DNA from 2 places in the Paenibacillus sp. FSL K6-1558 genome. Region 2 is predicted to be linked to the other one. Evidence: riboswitches for the same ligand, from Rfam matches in the RefSeq annotation. Region 2 holds a riboswitch; the other holds the start of a gene.
What was found. A riboswitch is a leader RNA that binds a small molecule or an ion and turns the genes downstream of it on or off. The one in region 2 is predicted to bind FMN.
Positions count from the first base shown of each region.

Region 1: linked by a shared signal. The riboswitch ahead of MHI38_RS03690 (DMT family transporter) and the one ahead of ribD (bifunctional diaminohydroxyphosphoribosylaminopyrimidine deaminase/5-amino-6-(5-phosphoribosylamino)uracil reductase RibD) in region 2 are both predicted to bind FMN.

Region 1 is NZ_JBBOCV010000001.1:894,859-903,443, reverse strand. It holds gene MHI38_RS03705 (glycoside hydrolase family 43 protein) at 1-1,465, shown strand, start outside; gene MHI38_RS03700 (DUF3231 family protein) at 1,591-2,103, opposite strand; gene MHI38_RS03695 (amidase) at 2,408-3,916, opposite strand; gene MHI38_RS03690 (DMT family transporter) at 4,111-5,091, opposite strand; FMN riboswitch at 5,238-5,386, opposite strand; gene MHI38_RS03685 (DinB family protein) at 5,472-5,975, opposite strand; gene MHI38_RS03680 (CGNR zinc finger domain-containing protein) at 6,138-6,710, shown strand; gene MHI38_RS03675 (amidohydrolase family protein) at 6,916-8,289, shown strand.
Region 2 is NZ_JBBOCV010000001.1:1,307,753-1,316,337, reverse strand. It holds gene MHI38_RS05545 (peptidylprolyl isomerase) at 232-663, shown strand; gene MHI38_RS05540 (hypothetical protein) at 931-2,256, shown strand; FMN riboswitch at 2,409-2,571, shown strand; gene ribD (bifunctional diaminohydroxyphosphoribosylaminopyrimidine deaminase/5-amino-6-(5-phosphoribosylamino)uracil reductase RibD) at 2,916-4,019, shown strand; gene ribE (riboflavin synthase) at 4,032-4,700, shown strand; gene MHI38_RS05525 (bifunctional 3,4-dihydroxy-2-butanone-4-phosphate synthase/GTP cyclohydrolase II) at 4,753-5,994, shown strand; gene ribH (6,7-dimethyl-8-ribityllumazine synthase) at 6,097-6,564, shown strand; gene MHI38_RS05515 (segregation and condensation protein A) at 6,668-7,468, shown strand; gene scpB (SMC-Scp complex subunit ScpB) at 7,437-8,129, shown strand; gene MHI38_RS05505 (DUF2953 domain-containing protein) at 8,181-8,585, shown strand, end outside.

The DNA.
Region 1 (8,585 bases), 410 kb from region 2:
TGTGATAAGCGTTGGGGAAGATTACTATGCGATCTCTTCCACATTACATTGCTCACCAGGTATGGCTGTTCTGCACTCTAAAGATCTAGTCAATTGGAATGTAATTAGTCATGTTGTAGAAGATTTGACAGTTATCGGGCCAGAATATCGGCATGATCGAATGAATCGTTATGCAAGAGGAGTCTGGGCGGGAGCGATCCGTTTTCATGACCATCAATTTTGGGTGTATTTTTTCACACCGGATGAGGGTTTATTCGTAAGCACAGCTACAGATCCTGCTGGCCCATGGGAGCCTCTTTATCATAGTTGGGAGACTTCTGGTTGGGATGATTGTTGTCCTTTTTGGGATGATGACGGTCAAGGATATCTGGTGGCTACGAATTTTGCCGACAATTATAATATTTACCTGTTTAAACTTAGCGACGATGGAAAACAAATTTTGCATGACAGTGGTGTTGTGATCCATCAATATAAAGGTAGCGAAGCGAGTAAGCTTTACAAAATAAACGGTCTTTATTACATTTTTCACAGTGAAGTTCGACCGAGAAATGGTGAGGAGGTAAGGATTGTTATGATGCTCCGTTCAGAGCATTTATACGGTCCTTACGAAGAAAAAGAGTTAATTCATACGCATGGTGTGGAAGTGGACCGCGAACCGAATCAAGGCGGACTTGTGCAAACACCGTCTGGGGAGTGGTATTTCATTAGTCACCAGGGAGCCGGTGGTTACTTTGAAGGCAGAACTCTTCACCTGCTTCCCGTTACGTGGGTTGACGGTTGGCCAATCATTGGTGAGGATACAGACCGTGACGGTGTCGGAGAAATGGTATGGGGAGGGAAAAAACCAATTCAAGGTTATCCCAAAACGATCTTAACCGTGAATGATGATTTCAATAGCCGGGTACTGCAGTCTCATTGGGGGTGGAACCACCAACCTAAAGCGGATATGTGGTCTTTAACAGAGAGACCAGGATATTTGCGTTTGCATGCAAGTGTACCCTCGGAGAAGAATGATTTCTTTAAAATTTCGAACATTCTTTCCCAACGGGCGTATCGTGTGCCTCATAACGTAGTGACTGCCAAGTATGATCTAAGTGGAATGGTGGATGACCAGGAAGCGGGTCTATGCCATTTTGGACAAACCTATTGTACGATTGGTATTCATCAGCAGCAAGGATCTCGGGCATTGAAGTTCAATCAATTAGGTACAATCGAATGGGGACCATCTATTGATGCTGATGCGACTACCCTATGGTTGAGATCCATTTGGAACTTGCGCGGTGAAAACAGGTATGAATATAGTCTCGATGGCGAGAAATTTATTTCCTTTGGGGATGTCTATCCACTGGGATGGGGACATTATCGTGGAAATCGCGTTGGAGTATATAACTTGAATTATGAAAGAGAACAAGGGTATGTGGATGTGGAATACTTCAATTACGAGTCGGGAGATAAGAAAGTCTAGTTCATTTCTGAATACAAAAGAGGCCGAGAAGAGGGATATGTTATTATTCTCATCTCGGCTTCTTTAATGTTGTGTGTTTAAATCATTATTAAATGTCTTTATTTAATTCGTTTGATATCACAGGACTATTCGCCATCCGGCCTTTTCACTTGTAGCGGCGGAGGAATAAGCCATCCTTTTTCTTTACTCAAACGGAGAATTCGAACACCCAGTGCCGTTTTGGTAACGTGATACTTCGCAAACAGTGCACCAATGTCCTCGCGGATGGATTGGCCAATAGTCTGACTCGCGGCGACTAATCCAAGAGCATTATCAGCTGCAATTTTGGCACCGATCTCTGGATCAGTAAACCTTGCGCCAGGAGGAATGTCCTCTAATGCCACAACGGGTCTCTCTGGAAGAGTCGGAGCGGGCGTGATACCGTTCTCGGTGAGTAAGGCGTCACATTCTTTAATTTCCAGTCTTGCCTGATCCAGCAAGTCTTCTAAAATTTTCTTCAAATCTTTATCTCCTGCGTGATTCATATAAGCCTGATAACAAGAGACAGCTCCTTTGGCTACCATTGAGCACTCCCATGCACTATAGATTTCTCCATAATGCATGGGCTCGTTTTTAGGATTTCCACTTAAAATTCCCATCGCTGATCCCTCCCGCTAAGTTATTTATTTCACTACATTAGGGTTTACATGACAAGCAAATTTTATCCGGTAGAGAAGTAGTCCGAGATTTTGATTTACATCATCATTATTATGTTAACCGAAATCTATTGTCAGAAAGATGGTCACATGAACAACTGTAATTATCATCCAAGATAGTCACATGGACTAAATTAAAGAATCATTCAAATCGCATCAGGTTCTCTGCTCTGATGCGATTCCTGTTCCACTGAAAAAAAGCCATACAGTTATGTTCTGCTGGCTTCTTTCCGCTTTTATAAGTATTTTAAGCTTTTGTCGAGGTTGGGAACATGGGATTCGCTTCCATGCCAACCCACAATTCTGTTGATTCGAGTTGTCCCGCCAGATGTAATAACCAATCTTCACGGCCTTTGGTTGCCATAACCTGAACACCCATTGGCAATCCTTCTGCAGTTAAATGCAGAGGAAGACTAATGGCAGGTTGGCCTGTCAGATTTGCAAGCTGCGTGAACGGGGTGTACTTAAGGCTCGGCTTGAACATCTCATAGATCAGCTCTTGTTGCGCCGTTTTATCGAGATCACTGACGGACATCAGATGTTGAATCTGCTCCGCATGTGGCGTCAGTTCGCCAATCCGGGGTGCGGGAAAAGCGTTAACAGGTGTGATGTAAAAATCATACCGTTCAAACAGCGTAGACATCTGCGCAGCCGCCACGTCCCATTCGGCCAAGCTATGAACAAATTCAGCAGCAGATACTTTTTTGCCCGCTTCAGCCAGTACCCAGGACTCAATCTCCATATCATCTGCAGTGAGAGAACGACCCATACTATGTTCCATGGATGAAATCATAGCGGCCATCTCGCCGCTGTTCATCATGTAATAGTTTTCCATCAGGCGTACGCCATTGACTGGACTTAACTTTTCTTCAACATGATACCCTTGAGATTCCAAGAAATGGACTAATTTCATCACAGCCTCTTTGGCATCTTCACTGACAGGTGTGCCGACAGGTGAATCCATCGTATAAGCGATTCGCCATTTGCGTTGATGCGGATAGTTCATATCAGTCAGGTAACTTCCTGGGAATAATGGTGCATGAAATGCGGCTTCCGGTTGGATAATCTGGAGCGTATCCAGCAGTGCAGCACTGTCTCTGACGGAGCGAGATACTGCAAAATCTATCGAGGCTCCTTGCCATTGTCTTCCCACACCTGGACCAACGGGAGTGCGTCCGCGGGTTGGTTTCAGCCCAAACAAACCGCTGAAAGAAGCGGGAATTCGAATGGAACCACCGCCATCACTTGCGCCAGCAAGCGGCACGATGCCTGATGCTACAGCGGCAGCGGCACCGCCGCTTGAGCCGCCTGGGGAATGATTCACATTCCACGGATTGCGCGTTGGCCCGTGTAGACGTGGCTCGGTTATATTTTTCAACCCGAATTCCGGTGTATTCGTATGTCCGATCACAATAAAGCCTGCTTCGAGCAAACGAGTTACGAAATTGGAGTTGCGAAGAGCACGATGTTCGCTGAACAGACGTGAGCCAGAGGTAAGAAGTTCACCTTCCAAAGATTGAGAAATATCTTTGAGGAGCAACGGCACACCTGCAAATGGCTGTTCTCCAGGCCTAACCATGCTGGCTTCCTGCCGAGCACGTGTTTCATATGTACGAATGACTGCATTGAGATGTGGATTGACTTCTTCCAGACGTGCATAGGCAGCTTCAAGCAGTTCAACCGGGGATACTTCCCGGGAGCGAATCAGTTCGGCGAGCCCTATAGAGTCATAGGAGGTATATGAGAATGAAGACATTAGTAATCGTTCCTCTCTGAAAATAGTTCCTGTTGGATATCTTGTTCCAAGTTCCATAAGCCATCGTACCACCTAGGCAGACAAAAAACAAAACATCAATCCATCATAATAGAAGAAATACGGCAGAAGAAAAGCACTGTTCACCTCATTAAGGTGAAACAGTGCTTATATTATTTGAACCAGATGAAAATGTATTACTCCGTGCGAAGTTTGGGTGCGGCCTCGGCGATCGGTGTAGAGCGTTCCTGCTGTTTGGAGATCAGGAATAGTGCGATCCAGATCAGGATAAAGCCAAGCAATTGCTCCCAGGTTATCAGCGTACGGAATGCAATCCAGTTTACAAGCACGCCGGCCATCGGGAAACTGAGTTCTGCGAGGGTTGCAACAGAAGCTTTGGTGGAAGACAACCCTTTGTAATACAAGAGTAGACTTAGCAAGCCTGGTAAAAGTGCCTGCCCAAGAATATTCAGGATAACGGCAGCCTGTGCCCCTGTTCCAGCCGGGAGTGTCCAAGGTGCACCTTCATTCCAGGTCATGAAGATCAGGAGTGGAAGCGCAACGACGAAGCGAAGGGAGGTGACCGTCTCATAACGAGCTTGACCAAGCATTAACCGGCCCATAACGGTAGATCCACCCCACAAAGCTGCGGCACCAAGAGACAGCAGACTACCTGCATGAATCCAGTTATTCCAGTTGCCGAGCGGAAGTGAGAAGCCAAACGTAAGCAGATATGTTCCTGCCAGCGCAATGATGAACAGTCCGCCGAAGTGACGCGGCAATGTTTCTTTTAATAACAATTTCGCAAGTACAATTGCGAAGAGTGGTTGCATTTTTTGCAACAACAATACCGTATTGGGATCGTTATGGGTAAGCGCCAAAGTGAATAATACCGTTGCCAGCGCTGATCCGCCCCAGGAAATGAAGATAACAGCGATCCAGTGACGTGCACGCAGTTTCTTCAGATCATCCCGGAACTTCCATAATACCGGAATCGCGACAAGGCTGACGATGATGTGTTCGATTAGAACAATCTGTGTAGAAGTCATCGTTTTTAGCAAAAGGATGCGGAATAAGGGGTCTACACCCCAGAGGGCTGCGCCTAGCACAACTAGCCAAAATCCGGTGTTGCTTCGTTCCTTGCGATAAATCGTTGATGCTGTTGATGTGTTTTCCATATTCAGGACTCCTTCGTCAGAACACGGAATCTTCAGTTGGCAAAATCGACAAAATCCCCCGTCCTTGGCGTACGCCAAATAAACGGGGGACCATTCAAAGACAAGGCGTCAGGGAAAAAGACTTCCCAAATACGGCTTGCCGTTGTGTTGATCTTCTCTCATCCGGACTATACCGTCGGCCTTGGAATCGCACCAAGTCAGTCGCTGCCAGGTGGTAACTAAACAGCGAGTCGCGGGCTGGTTCTATAAGAACATCACCGCCGGTTGGGAATTGCACCCTACCCCGAAGATCCTATTCAATTTTAATTAGTGTATTGAACAAGTTGTAACCTTATGAAGTTCATCTTATTCCTGTAAACGCTATCAGTTCAAGTGTTTTTTTAGAAAACAATACTCCAGCATCCCTGTTGCCTCCGCAACTGCACAATCTGACCTGCATGATAGGCATCGTGTAGAACCCAGCGGGCAAGCGTCTGAGCCCAGTTGTCGTCGGAATCCATATAAGCTTCCTCAAGCTTCGAGTCCTGTAATGTAGCAAGGGTGTCGCGTAACTGCTCAGCCAGTTTAGTGGTTTGTTCCATCAGCTTGCTCCAGCCAGCTTCGTTCAAAGGATCACCGGAAATACCAAACGTAGCTACGTTGGAATCTGCAGCGGGTACAGACGGTTCTTTTCCCTGAAGACGTTCCAAAATACGTTGATTGTAATAAAACATATGATTGGCTAGTTGCCATATGCTCAGTCCACCTGAAGGAGGAACCCAGGCAGCCTGTTCGGCGTTCAGTCCCTCAAGCGCTTTTGACAATGGGACGATCCAGTTACATTGATCCCAGGTATCTTCATTCTGAATAACCAATACATCTAATGCTGTGGTGACTGTTTTCATTTTTTAATTTCATTCCTCTCTTGTCAGATTCATCTCGCCCTTGCATCTTCATGATGGTAACTAGCTAATGTGGGTGGAAGTGGTTACAATTAATATAACACAATTTCAAAGGGTGTAACCATCTTTTAATGATTTAGATAGTTACATTAATCGGAGGCTCTCATGGATAGATTATGGACTGATTTTGTTAACAGCGATTATCATGATTGGCGTGGTGGGGAGCGATCAGAAGACAGACTGGGGAACGTAAACTGGCAACAAGATTTTTTGAATCGTTGGCAATTAGAAGCGTCAGTACCGGCGTCGAATGAAGAGGAATCTACATTGAGAGGTTTTAGAGATGATTTGCAGTCACTGGCTATTCGTTTGTCTAACGGGAAGCTCTTTACTGAGAAGGATCAGGCTTGGTTGAATGATTTTATGATGGCTGGCGAAGTCATTAGACGAATAATTACACAAGATCAACAACTGGGTGTTGCGCTTGTTCCTATTCATAGACATTGGGCTCAGGTGATGGCAGAGGTTGCGGCTGATTTTGCCGTGACACTCGTTGAGGGCGAAGGGAAGAGAATTCGTTCCTGTGACAATCCGGACTGCCGCTGGATCTTCTATGATGATACCCGGAGCAGAACACAGAAATATTGCGATGATAAGATGTGCGGTAATCTAATGAAGGTGAGACGTTTTCGAGCGAAACGAAAAATACACTCTAGTGAGGAAAAGAGTAAAACATAATTATTAAGTTTACCAACGAAGTTCTACCTTTTCCAATCCGTGAATCACTATATAGGTCTCAGTTAGCTCTTCCAGAATTTGATAAATATTAAGATATGATATATAATGTATATATACTAGTGAAAATATAGTCATAAAGTATATGTAAGAACAAGCAATGCGGATCAGATCATTTTACAAACCATTACGATTGGAGAGATGTCTTATGAGGACAGGTTATCTTTTGAAGAACGGTTGTGTATTATCGATGGATGCTCGTATTGGTCAGTATAACCGGGCAGACGTACTTATTCAGGATTCTTTGATTACAGCGGTTCAACCAAATATTGAGGTGTCCAATGCAGATATTGAGGTCATCGACGCTTCAGACATGATTATTATGCCTGGACTGGTGGATACACACCGGCATATGTGGGAATCGCTTGTCAAAACAGCCGGAACAAACTGGTCGCTCCCCGTCTATCTGCAAAATTTGTACTATGGAGCTATGGGAAGCAAGCTTCGTCCAGAGGATAGCTATATTGCCAATCTGCTGGGATCACTGGAAGCGCTTAATGCAGGCGTCACTACGGTGCTGGATTGGAGTATGCCATACTCGGCTGAGCACACAGAGGAACTGATTCGAGGATTACAGGATGCAGGAATTCGTGCTGTTTTTGCCCATGGTGTGCCAGGGGAAACAATGTATTGGAATCGTGAGAGTAAGCTGTCGTATCCAGAGAATGTGAGAGGTGTTAAGGAGCGATATTTCTCTTCGAAAGATCAACTACTCACCTATGGACTTGCTATTCGGGGACCGGAGTTTAGCCACTGGGATACAACGGTGCAGGATATTCAGCTTGCGGAAGAACTGGACGCCATTTGTTCGATGCATGTCGGTTTCGGCAGCTGGGGATCAGCGGATCGTTCGATCAGCCGAATGTATGAGGCAGGACTGCTTGGTCCACGAATCAATGTTGTTCATGGCAATACGATGGGCATGGATGAATTCAAAATGCTCGCAGACAGCGGAGCTTCTTTGTCTGTCACACCTGAAGTTGAGATGATGATGGGACATGGTTATCCGGCTACAGGATACTTTCTTGAGCATGGAGGTACGCCAACGCTTGGTGTAGATGTCGTGACTTCGACGGGCGGAGATATGTTTTCACAGATGAAATTTGCGTTGCAAGCTGAGCGTTCAAGAACGAATGAGTACCTTTTGCAACAAGGTGAAATGCCGGGTGAACTCAGTTTGCAGGCAAGCCAGGTGTTGCGATTTGCGACCTCCGCGGGTTCGCGGGCCTTAGGACTGGAGCAAAAAACAGGCTCGCTTACGCCGGGAAAAGAAGCGGATGTGATCATGATTCGCACGACGGATCTGAACTTGTTCCCCGTGCACGATCCGATTGGTGCTGTTGTGCAATTCGCGAATCCGTCTAATGTGGATACGGTTTTTGTTGCTGGGAAGCCTGTGAAGCGAGAGGGCAAGCTGCTGCATGTCGATCTGAATGAAGTTCGGCGCAAAGCCATGCAGAGTACGGAATATTTGTTGACGCAATATCGGATGTCCGATGCAGATCGGGTTGTTTTTTCATAATAAAGCTGTCATAAAATAATTAAAGTCAAAGGGCCGTTCATCCAGAATACGGCTCTTTTCTTGTCTTTCTTCTCTAATCCGTTTTTCGTAAATTGTTTTCACATGAAATTAGGGTTGGAGTAAGGTATGTTGACAAATAGAACGCTTTCCACTAAGATAGCGATATAAGTTAATAATGAATATAATCAGGATTGTTACTGATCAGCAGGCAAGACCGATTGATAATGCAAACATGCAGAACTGTATTCTTTCATGTGTGCATAATTAATGGTCTTTTTTTTGTTGCTAAATTCTGT
Region 2 (8,585 bases):
GCTAGATGAGGACGGAATGGGCTTGCCCCTTCCGTCCTTTGTCATGGACATTGTAGCTATTTGGCACGCTTGAAGGCTTGTATTTGAGAGTAGAAAATCAAAAATATAGCTCTTTCTTTTGCGATTCGGCCCTTTTCGGTGTACACTAAGAAAAGTGCTGTAATGCTTGACCACAAGTTTGGTATTGCATCACAATTACTTTTGCTCAAAATTGAAAGGAGTCATTTACATATGGCGAAACAAGCGAAAATTAAATTGGCAAACGGCGGAGAAGTTCTGATTGACCTGTTCGATCAAGAAGCGCCAAACACCGTAGCAAACTTTGAAAAATTAGCAAACTCCGGTTTCTATAACGGACTCGTTTTCCACCGTGTAATTCCGGGCTTCGTAGCTCAAGGTGGATGCCCTAGCGGTTCCGGTACTGGCGGTCCTGGTTACACAATCAACTGTGAGATCAACCCGAACAAACATGAGCGTGGAACACTTGCGATGGCACATGCTGGCCGCAACACAGGCGGAAGCCAGTTCTACATCTGCTACCAACCACAGCCACATTTGGACGGACAACATACTGTATTTGGTAAAGTAAGCAAAGGTATGGAGTTTGTTGATGCATTCGAAGGCCGCGACAAAATGGAAACTGTTGAAGTTGTAGAAGTTTAATTTCAACTGAATCTGCTCGGCGGCGTCAAGTTAACCCCTGGTACATTCCTATTACGGAAGTACCAGGGGTTTTGTGCATTGTACAACTTTTTTGCGTGATTGCCTTGCAAAGTGTTATTAAAATAAGCTTAAAGGAACTGGCGGGACGAGTTGATTGTAGGTTATTCTAGCTAGGTACAGACTGTTGAAACCGAATACATGAGGTTTGACAGCGCACTATACTGAGTTTGCATGTTTTCAGAACTACTGTGAAAGGATGTTGTTACTTTGACTTTAGATGTTGTACAGCAACTGAAATTACTTCAACATATTTATAGTGAGAGCACGATTTGGGACGAGGAGTTACGTGCTTCAAGACACAATGTACCAGAGGACGTATCGGCGGAACAATTACAGGCACTAGAGGCTACTGGACATGAGCCTAATCACTTTGAAAGACCGCAGCATGAGGATACGATCCGAGAACTGAGAACATTGGCTGAGCGTTGGATACTTCAGGAGGCTGCTCAGGCTTTTGTGGCTTCTCTATGGTCAGCACCAATGATCTGGCGTTCACTTCTTACAGGAAAACTGATTGCAACCAGCATACCTGACCATGAATATAGTCCATATCCTTCCAGTCGTAAGTGCCAGATCTGTGGTTTGGATGTGAATGACGGAGTAGATACTTCGCTTCAGTGGTACTGGCGAATGACCAACGGTACACCGCTTGATGGAGATATCTTTGGACATGTACTCGCTCTGAGAGAGATGGCTGCTTCGCAGGAGCCTCCTGTTCCTAATGAGTATGATCGCTGGACGTTACGCGCGGTGTTAACGGTATTGCGCAATTTGCCGCCCAAGACTCGGTACAGCAAGGCAGCGGATGCGCTCAAAAAAGAACAACTCCTGCCTACGAAAAAAGTATATGTTTACCGCGAACTGCTTGAAACGCTGGCGCTGATCGGCATTCTGGACACGCCAGAACAGCCAGGAATGATTACAGCCTTCACCTCATATGCAGAACGCGACAAGAGACCTAATACCCGCGTTGAGGTACAAGCTCCCTTGGCATGGTGGGATTCATCTGTAGGAATCAACGAGCACAATTTGAACCTGATCTTTGGTGAATTCGATTGCAGTGATGTATCGCTTGAGAACAAGCCTGAACCGAATCCACTGGCGAGTGAGACCGTTATTGGTGCATTTGAAAGCAGACGAGGTGTAGGTACCAAGGCGAAGGTGCCGAAAAAATCTCCGGATGCCGGTACAGGTGAAGTGCAGCCTGGAGACGTATATGCAGTGAAAGTACTTAGTGGTTCTTGGGTTACTGTATATTGTCATGAAGTGAAGGACAAACGTACCATTGTTGAATATCTGGATGGCGTGTTCCCCGATATGCCGGGAAAAGAAGACCTTATTCTGACCGTTCGTCCAAGGCCGGATGAGCGCTGGCAGTGTTCGGCCATTGGAATCGACTCGACCAGTTGGGTTAGAAGAGTAGCCCGCGATATGCCAGCTCCTAATGCTTCCCAGCCCAAACCTGAGAGTGTTCCGTTCCATGCTGCAAAGGATTTGAGGCACATGGCAAGCTGGTGTTTTCCAGACCTTTAGAATTTATTTTCCAATATTGATGAAGTCCGTGTCTAGTATGAGATGCGGATTTTGTAATATAAATGCTTATTAAAAGTTAGTATGTGACAAAAAGAAACAAAAATGAATTGATTTTTTGACATTAAAGTGCTAACATCCAATTAATAACGAAAGCGATCCTTCAGGGCAGGGTGTAATTCCCTACCGGCGGTGATGCGTGTTGGGGATTTATTTTCCACCGATATGGCAAAGTCCGTGACCTGTCTGCTTATAGCAGATGGCTGATCTGGTGTAATTCCAGAACCGACAGTATAGTCTGGATGGGAGAAGGAGTGGGTGTAAGCCGGTGTGGTTGCACTCCGCAGGAGTGATGTCGCATAGCATTCAGCTCGTTTGGATGATATGTGTGGAAGGCTTGTTTATAATGAGTTTTCTGGTACATAATACCGTATATAGAAACTCTTCACCTGATTTTTTTGTATATCATTCTATAGCTCGAATGGGTATGCAATAAGGTATGTGTTTATTTTCACTTACCTGTTAACTGGTTTTGGTGAAGTGTCGGTATTGGTGTGTTTCATCTCTCCTGCAGATGACAGTAGTCTTCCATCATCCCTACCTGAACAGATTGTTCGGTGGGGATTTTTTAGTTCGAGATTATAACCGTGGGGTGAACGGATATGGAAATGATCAATGATGAATTTTATATGGCGTTAGCACTGGATATGGCAGAACGGGCACAAGGACAGACTGGAATTAATCCTGTCGTGGGATGTGTCGTTGTTAAAGAAGGACGTGTTGTTGGTCTAGGAAGCCATCTGAAACGAGGCACAGGCCATGCAGAGGTGCATGCGCTGAATATGGCTGGAAGCGACGCGGAGGGTAGTACCGTTTACGTAACGCTTGAACCTTGCAGTCATTATGGCAAAACGCCACCCTGTAGCGAACGTTTGATCCATGAGAAGGTTAAACGGGTGGTGGTTTGTTGTGAAGATCCGAATCCGCAGGTTTCTGGTACAGGCATTAGTATGTTGCGTCAACAAGGCATCGAAGTTGAAGTGGGTGTTTTGCGCGAACGCGGAAGACGTATGAATGAAAAGTTTATCAAGTTTATTACAACAGGTCTTCCTTTCGTTACCCTCAAAACAGCTTCTACGCTGGATGGAAAAATTGCTACGCGTAGCGGGGACAGCAAATGGATCTCCAACGAACTGGCGCGTGAGATCGTGCATGCGCTTCGTCATCGTCATCAAGGCATTATGGTTGGCGTGGATACGGTAATCGCCGATAATCCGGAGCTGACTACCCGCTTGCAGGTAGAAGGCATCAGTCCGGTACGGATCGTTGTGGATTCCAAGCTGAGGTTGCCTGTAGGCTCCAAAATGGTCAAGGATGGACTTGCGCCAACTTGGGTGCTTACAACCGATGAGGCTAGCCAGGAAGCGGCTGAGCGACTCGAGGCTTACGGTGTTGAAATTATTCGCTGTGGGCCTGGACCACGCGTAGATTTGCTACATGGGCTGAGCAAGCTGGGAGAGCGGGATATTGGCTCGATTCTGCTGGAAGGCGGCGGTACACTAAATGGTGCAATGCTGGAAGCACGGCTCGTAGATCGTTTACTGATGTTTATCGCTCCCAAGATTGTGGGTGGATATGATACTCCGGGAAGTTTCCGTTTTGAAGGCGTAGAGCGCATGAGTCAGGCAATCCAATTGCATCAGCTGGAAATTGAGCAAGTTGGAGATAATATTAGCATTGGCGGTATTCCGATTTGGCCAGAATAGGAGGAAGATAGCATGTTTACGGGTTTGGTGGAAGAAGTCGGTCAGATCCGGCGCATTGGTCGTAAAGGTGAGGCCCTGGTTCTGAACATCGCTGCTTCTGTCATTATGGACGATCTAAAAATTGGTGACAGTGTTGCGGTTAACGGGGTTTGTCTTACCGCGACCACGCTGGAAGGCGGAGGTTTTACCGCAGACGTCATGCCGGAAACGTATCGACACACCAATCTCAATCAGCTTCAGTCCGGCAGTAAGGTTAATCTGGAGCGGGCCATGTTGTCCGGTGGACGATTCGGCGGTCATATCGTGCAGGGACATGTGGATGGGACTGGGGTTATCGGTAGTATTACTCGGGATCAGAATGCAGTTGTTTTTGAGATCAGACCGGGTGACCATGAACTTTTCAAATTTCTAATTCCAAAAGGTTCGGTCACTTTGGATGGGATTAGCTTGACAGTGGTACAGACGACTCAAAGTTCCTTCACGGTTTCGATTATTCCCCATACGATTGGGGAAACGGTTTTGAATGTCAAAAAGACAGGAGATACCGTCAACATTGAATGTGATATTTTGGGGAAATATGTAGATCATCTGTTGCAATACGGCAAGAGCCATGCGGAAACGAGAACAGGCAAGCCAAGCAGTCTTAGTGAAGAGTTTCTCTCCAATCACGGGTTTGCATAAACATAGGAAAGACAGGGATAAAACATAAAACTGGAAACAGGAGGTGCAGCTGATGTCAGAACAATCCGAGCCATCCATTCTGGACTCAATTGAGGCAGCTATTTATGATTTGATGCGGGGTAAACCCGTAATTGTGGTCGATGACGAAGATCGGGAAAATGAAGGGGATTTTATTGCTTTGGCTGAAAAAGCAACCCCTGAGGTCATCAATTTCATGATTACCGAAGGTCGAGGGCTCGTCTGTGTTCCCATTACGCAGCAGCGGGCAGATGAATTAAATTTGAAACCGATGGTTCAGCAGAATACAGATTTCCATGGGACAGCTTTTACGGTCTCTGTGGATCACAAAGATACAACGACGGGAATCTCGGCGCATGAGCGTTCCATTACCGTTAAAGGTTTGATTGATCCGAATGCGAAAAGCAGTGATTTTCGCAAGCCGGGTCACATGTTTCCGCTCATTGCCAAAGACGGCGGTGTGTTGCGTCGTGCCGGACACACGGAAGCGGCAGTTGATCTGGCGATCATGTGCGGCTCTTACCCCGCAGGTGTCATCTGTGAGGTGATCAAGGAAGATGGTACGATGGCCAGACTTCCTGACCTGCAGGAGATTGCACGTAAGCATGATCTGAAACTGATTAGTATCCAAGACATGATTCGTTACCGGAATGAGAAGGAGAAGCTGGTGCAACGTGAAGTTTCCGTGCGTATGCCGACGGACTTTGGCGAATTCCAGGCAGTGGCGTATACGAATGCAGTGGATAATAAAGAACATGTTGCCTTGGTCAAAGGGGATATTGACGGTTCCAAACCTGTATTGGTTCGTGTTCACTCCGAATGTTTGACTGGCGACGTGTTCCACTCTCACCGTTGTGACTGTGGCCCGCAGTTTGATGCGGCGCTGAAGCAGATTCATGATGAAGGTAATGGCGTACTGCTCTATATGAGACAAGAAGGCCGTGGGATCGGTTTAATCAACAAACTCAAGGCTTACAAGCTGCAAGAAGAAGGTCTGGATACAGTGGATGCCAATCTGAAGCTTGGTTTTGCTGCTGATCTGCGCGATTATGGGATTGGTGCACAAATTTTGAAGGATCTTGGCGTTCGTCAGATTCGATTATTAACGAATAATCCACGGAAAATTAAAGGCTTGGAAGGATATGGTCTGGAAGTGGTAGAGCGTGTACCGATTCAGATGCAGGAGAATGAAGATAATACAGCTTACCTTCACACCAAGCAAGCCAAATTGGGCCATATGCTCAAGTTTGATGATATCGAGCAGAATGAACAGTGATTTCAGCTACTCACGATAATTTTCTGATATGTAAATATTGGAGATTTCACATGTTCAATTGCAGCACCTATAACATTATATATCGACAGGGAGATGACGATAATGCCTAACTATTTTGAAGGACATTTGGTATCGGAAGGTTTAAAATATGGCGTGGTAGTTGGACGGTTTAATGAATTTATTACGAGCAAGTTGCTTAGCGGGGCGCTGGATGCGTTCAAACGTCACGGTGTGCAAGATAATGAAGTAGATGTAGCTTGGGTACCGGGAGCTTTCGAAATCCCGCTTATCGCTCAGAAAATGGCCGAAAGCGGCAAATACGATGCAGTCATCACACTCGGAACGGTTATCCGTGGGTCAACAACACATTATGATTATGTCTGCAACGAGATGGCTAAAGGGGTAGCGGCAATTAATCTGAAAACAGGGGTGCCGACCATCTTTGGATTGGTTACTACGGAGAACATTGAACAGGCGATTGAGCGTGCAGGAACGAAGGCCGGCAATAAAGGTTGGGATGCTGCTACAGCTGCAATTGAAATGGCGAACTTGACGAAACAGCTAAAATAGTGCTTATTTAATAGTAGTGCCCTGCTTTGCGCAGACGAAATCGGGATACCGGTTTCGGACGGCTGGCAGGGTTTTGTATTTTTCTGGCGGGAGGATTCGTCTAGTGACGGTAGTTACATACAAACTGGAGACTTTTGAAGGGCCTTTGGATCTGTTGTTGCATCTGATTGATAAGGCTGAGATCGACATCCAGGATATTCCCATCAGCGATATTACCGATCAGTACATGGCGTATCTGCATTCCATGCAGGAGCTGGAACTGGATATAACAAGTGAATTTCTGGTGATGGCAGCTACGCTGCTGTCCATCAAGAGCAAACTTTTACTGCCCAAACCGCCGGTAATCGAGGATTTCGAGGATTATGATTATATGGAAGATGAGGATTATGATCCGCGTGCCGAACTGATTGCACGCCTTATCGAATATCGCAAATATAAAGGAATAGCGCGGCATCTGCATGAACGGGAATGGGAGCGCAGTCTTATTTTTTCCAAAGAGCCCGAAGATTTGCGACCTTATATGCCTATGGAGGAACAAACGAATCCGGTGCAAGGTCTGCATACTTCTGATCTCATCGCGGCGTTTCAGAAAGCACTTCGAAAGGCTGAGAAGCGTACAACGGTCACCCGGATCAAAAGGGACGAAATTTCGGTCAAGGATCGCATACGTGAAGTTATTGGTGCCTTGGAGCATTTAGGTCCTGGGGGGCGGTTGTTATTTTCCAAGCTTATGGATGATCAGATATATCGCCATGAGATCGTGGTTACGTTTCTAGCAGTGCTGGAGCTGATGAAGATGAAGCAGATTGTTTGTTACCAGGAACGGTTGTTTGAGGATATCGTTATGGAGTGGAGAGGGGAAACAACGAATCATGGATTTTCCGAAATTGAAGTCGATTATTGAGGGCCTTTTGTTTTTGTCCGGAGAAGAAGGTCTAAGTGTCAAACAGATTGCTGAAATTGTGGACCAGCGGGTAGAACTGGTTACGGATGCCATTGAGGACATGATCGTCGATTTTGCAAGGCAAGGGCGAGGTGTGCAGATTCTGAAGATTGCAGGTGTCGTGCAACTCGGAACATTGCCGGAACATGCGGCCTATTTTGAGAAGCTTGCTTACTCTCCTGCACGTACATCGTTATCCCAAGCGGCGCTTGAAACTTTGGCCATTGTAGCTTATCGTCAGCCCATTACACGGGTGGAGATTGAGGAGATTCGTGGTGTAAAATCGGAGCGTGCTATCCATACACTCGTGAACAAGGATCTCATTGTTGAAGTGGGGAGAGCGGAAGCGATTGGACGACCGATATTGTACGGAACTACGAAGTCATTCCTTGATTATTTCGGACTAGCTTCGATTAAAGATCTTCCCGAACCGGGTTTGTTTGAAGATTCGGAAAACTTGGAGGAAGAAACGCAGTTGTTATTCAACAAGTTGGACATGAATCAGCCGGATGTCTCGGATACTGACGTACAAAGCGTGTTTGATTTTGAAGAGGAAGCAGCATTCCCGGAAGAAGATGTCGCTGTAGATCCAGAGGATGATTCTTCGGGTTCCTCCTCCTAATAAATGCTAATAGTTAAAGCCATATAAGGACAATGTGGAGATCGATCCACGTTGTCTTTTTGTATTTTCTCCAGAACAGCGGTGAAGTTGTCTGGAATGATGTATACGATATCGGGCATTTCGATGGTGATTTCGGCAAAAATTGGGGAATTTCATGGCATTCGTGAATTTTTTCCAGCAAGGAATGCCATACTAGACATGATAAGAATCGAGGGCTTGGAGGTAAGGCCTGTGTGGATCTGGCTTGGAGGAATCGGTTTGTTCATCGCACTGCTGATTGCCGCAGTCCTCATCTCAAATGTTCATGTTCATGTTATATTTCGCAAACATAAGAGCGATGACTACGCAAATATCAATGTTCGACTGCTGTATGGCTTCGTGCGGATGAATTACGAAATTCCGAGCATTGTTTTCCGAAATATGAAAGAAGGCTTCTTGCTTAAAACAGAACAGTCC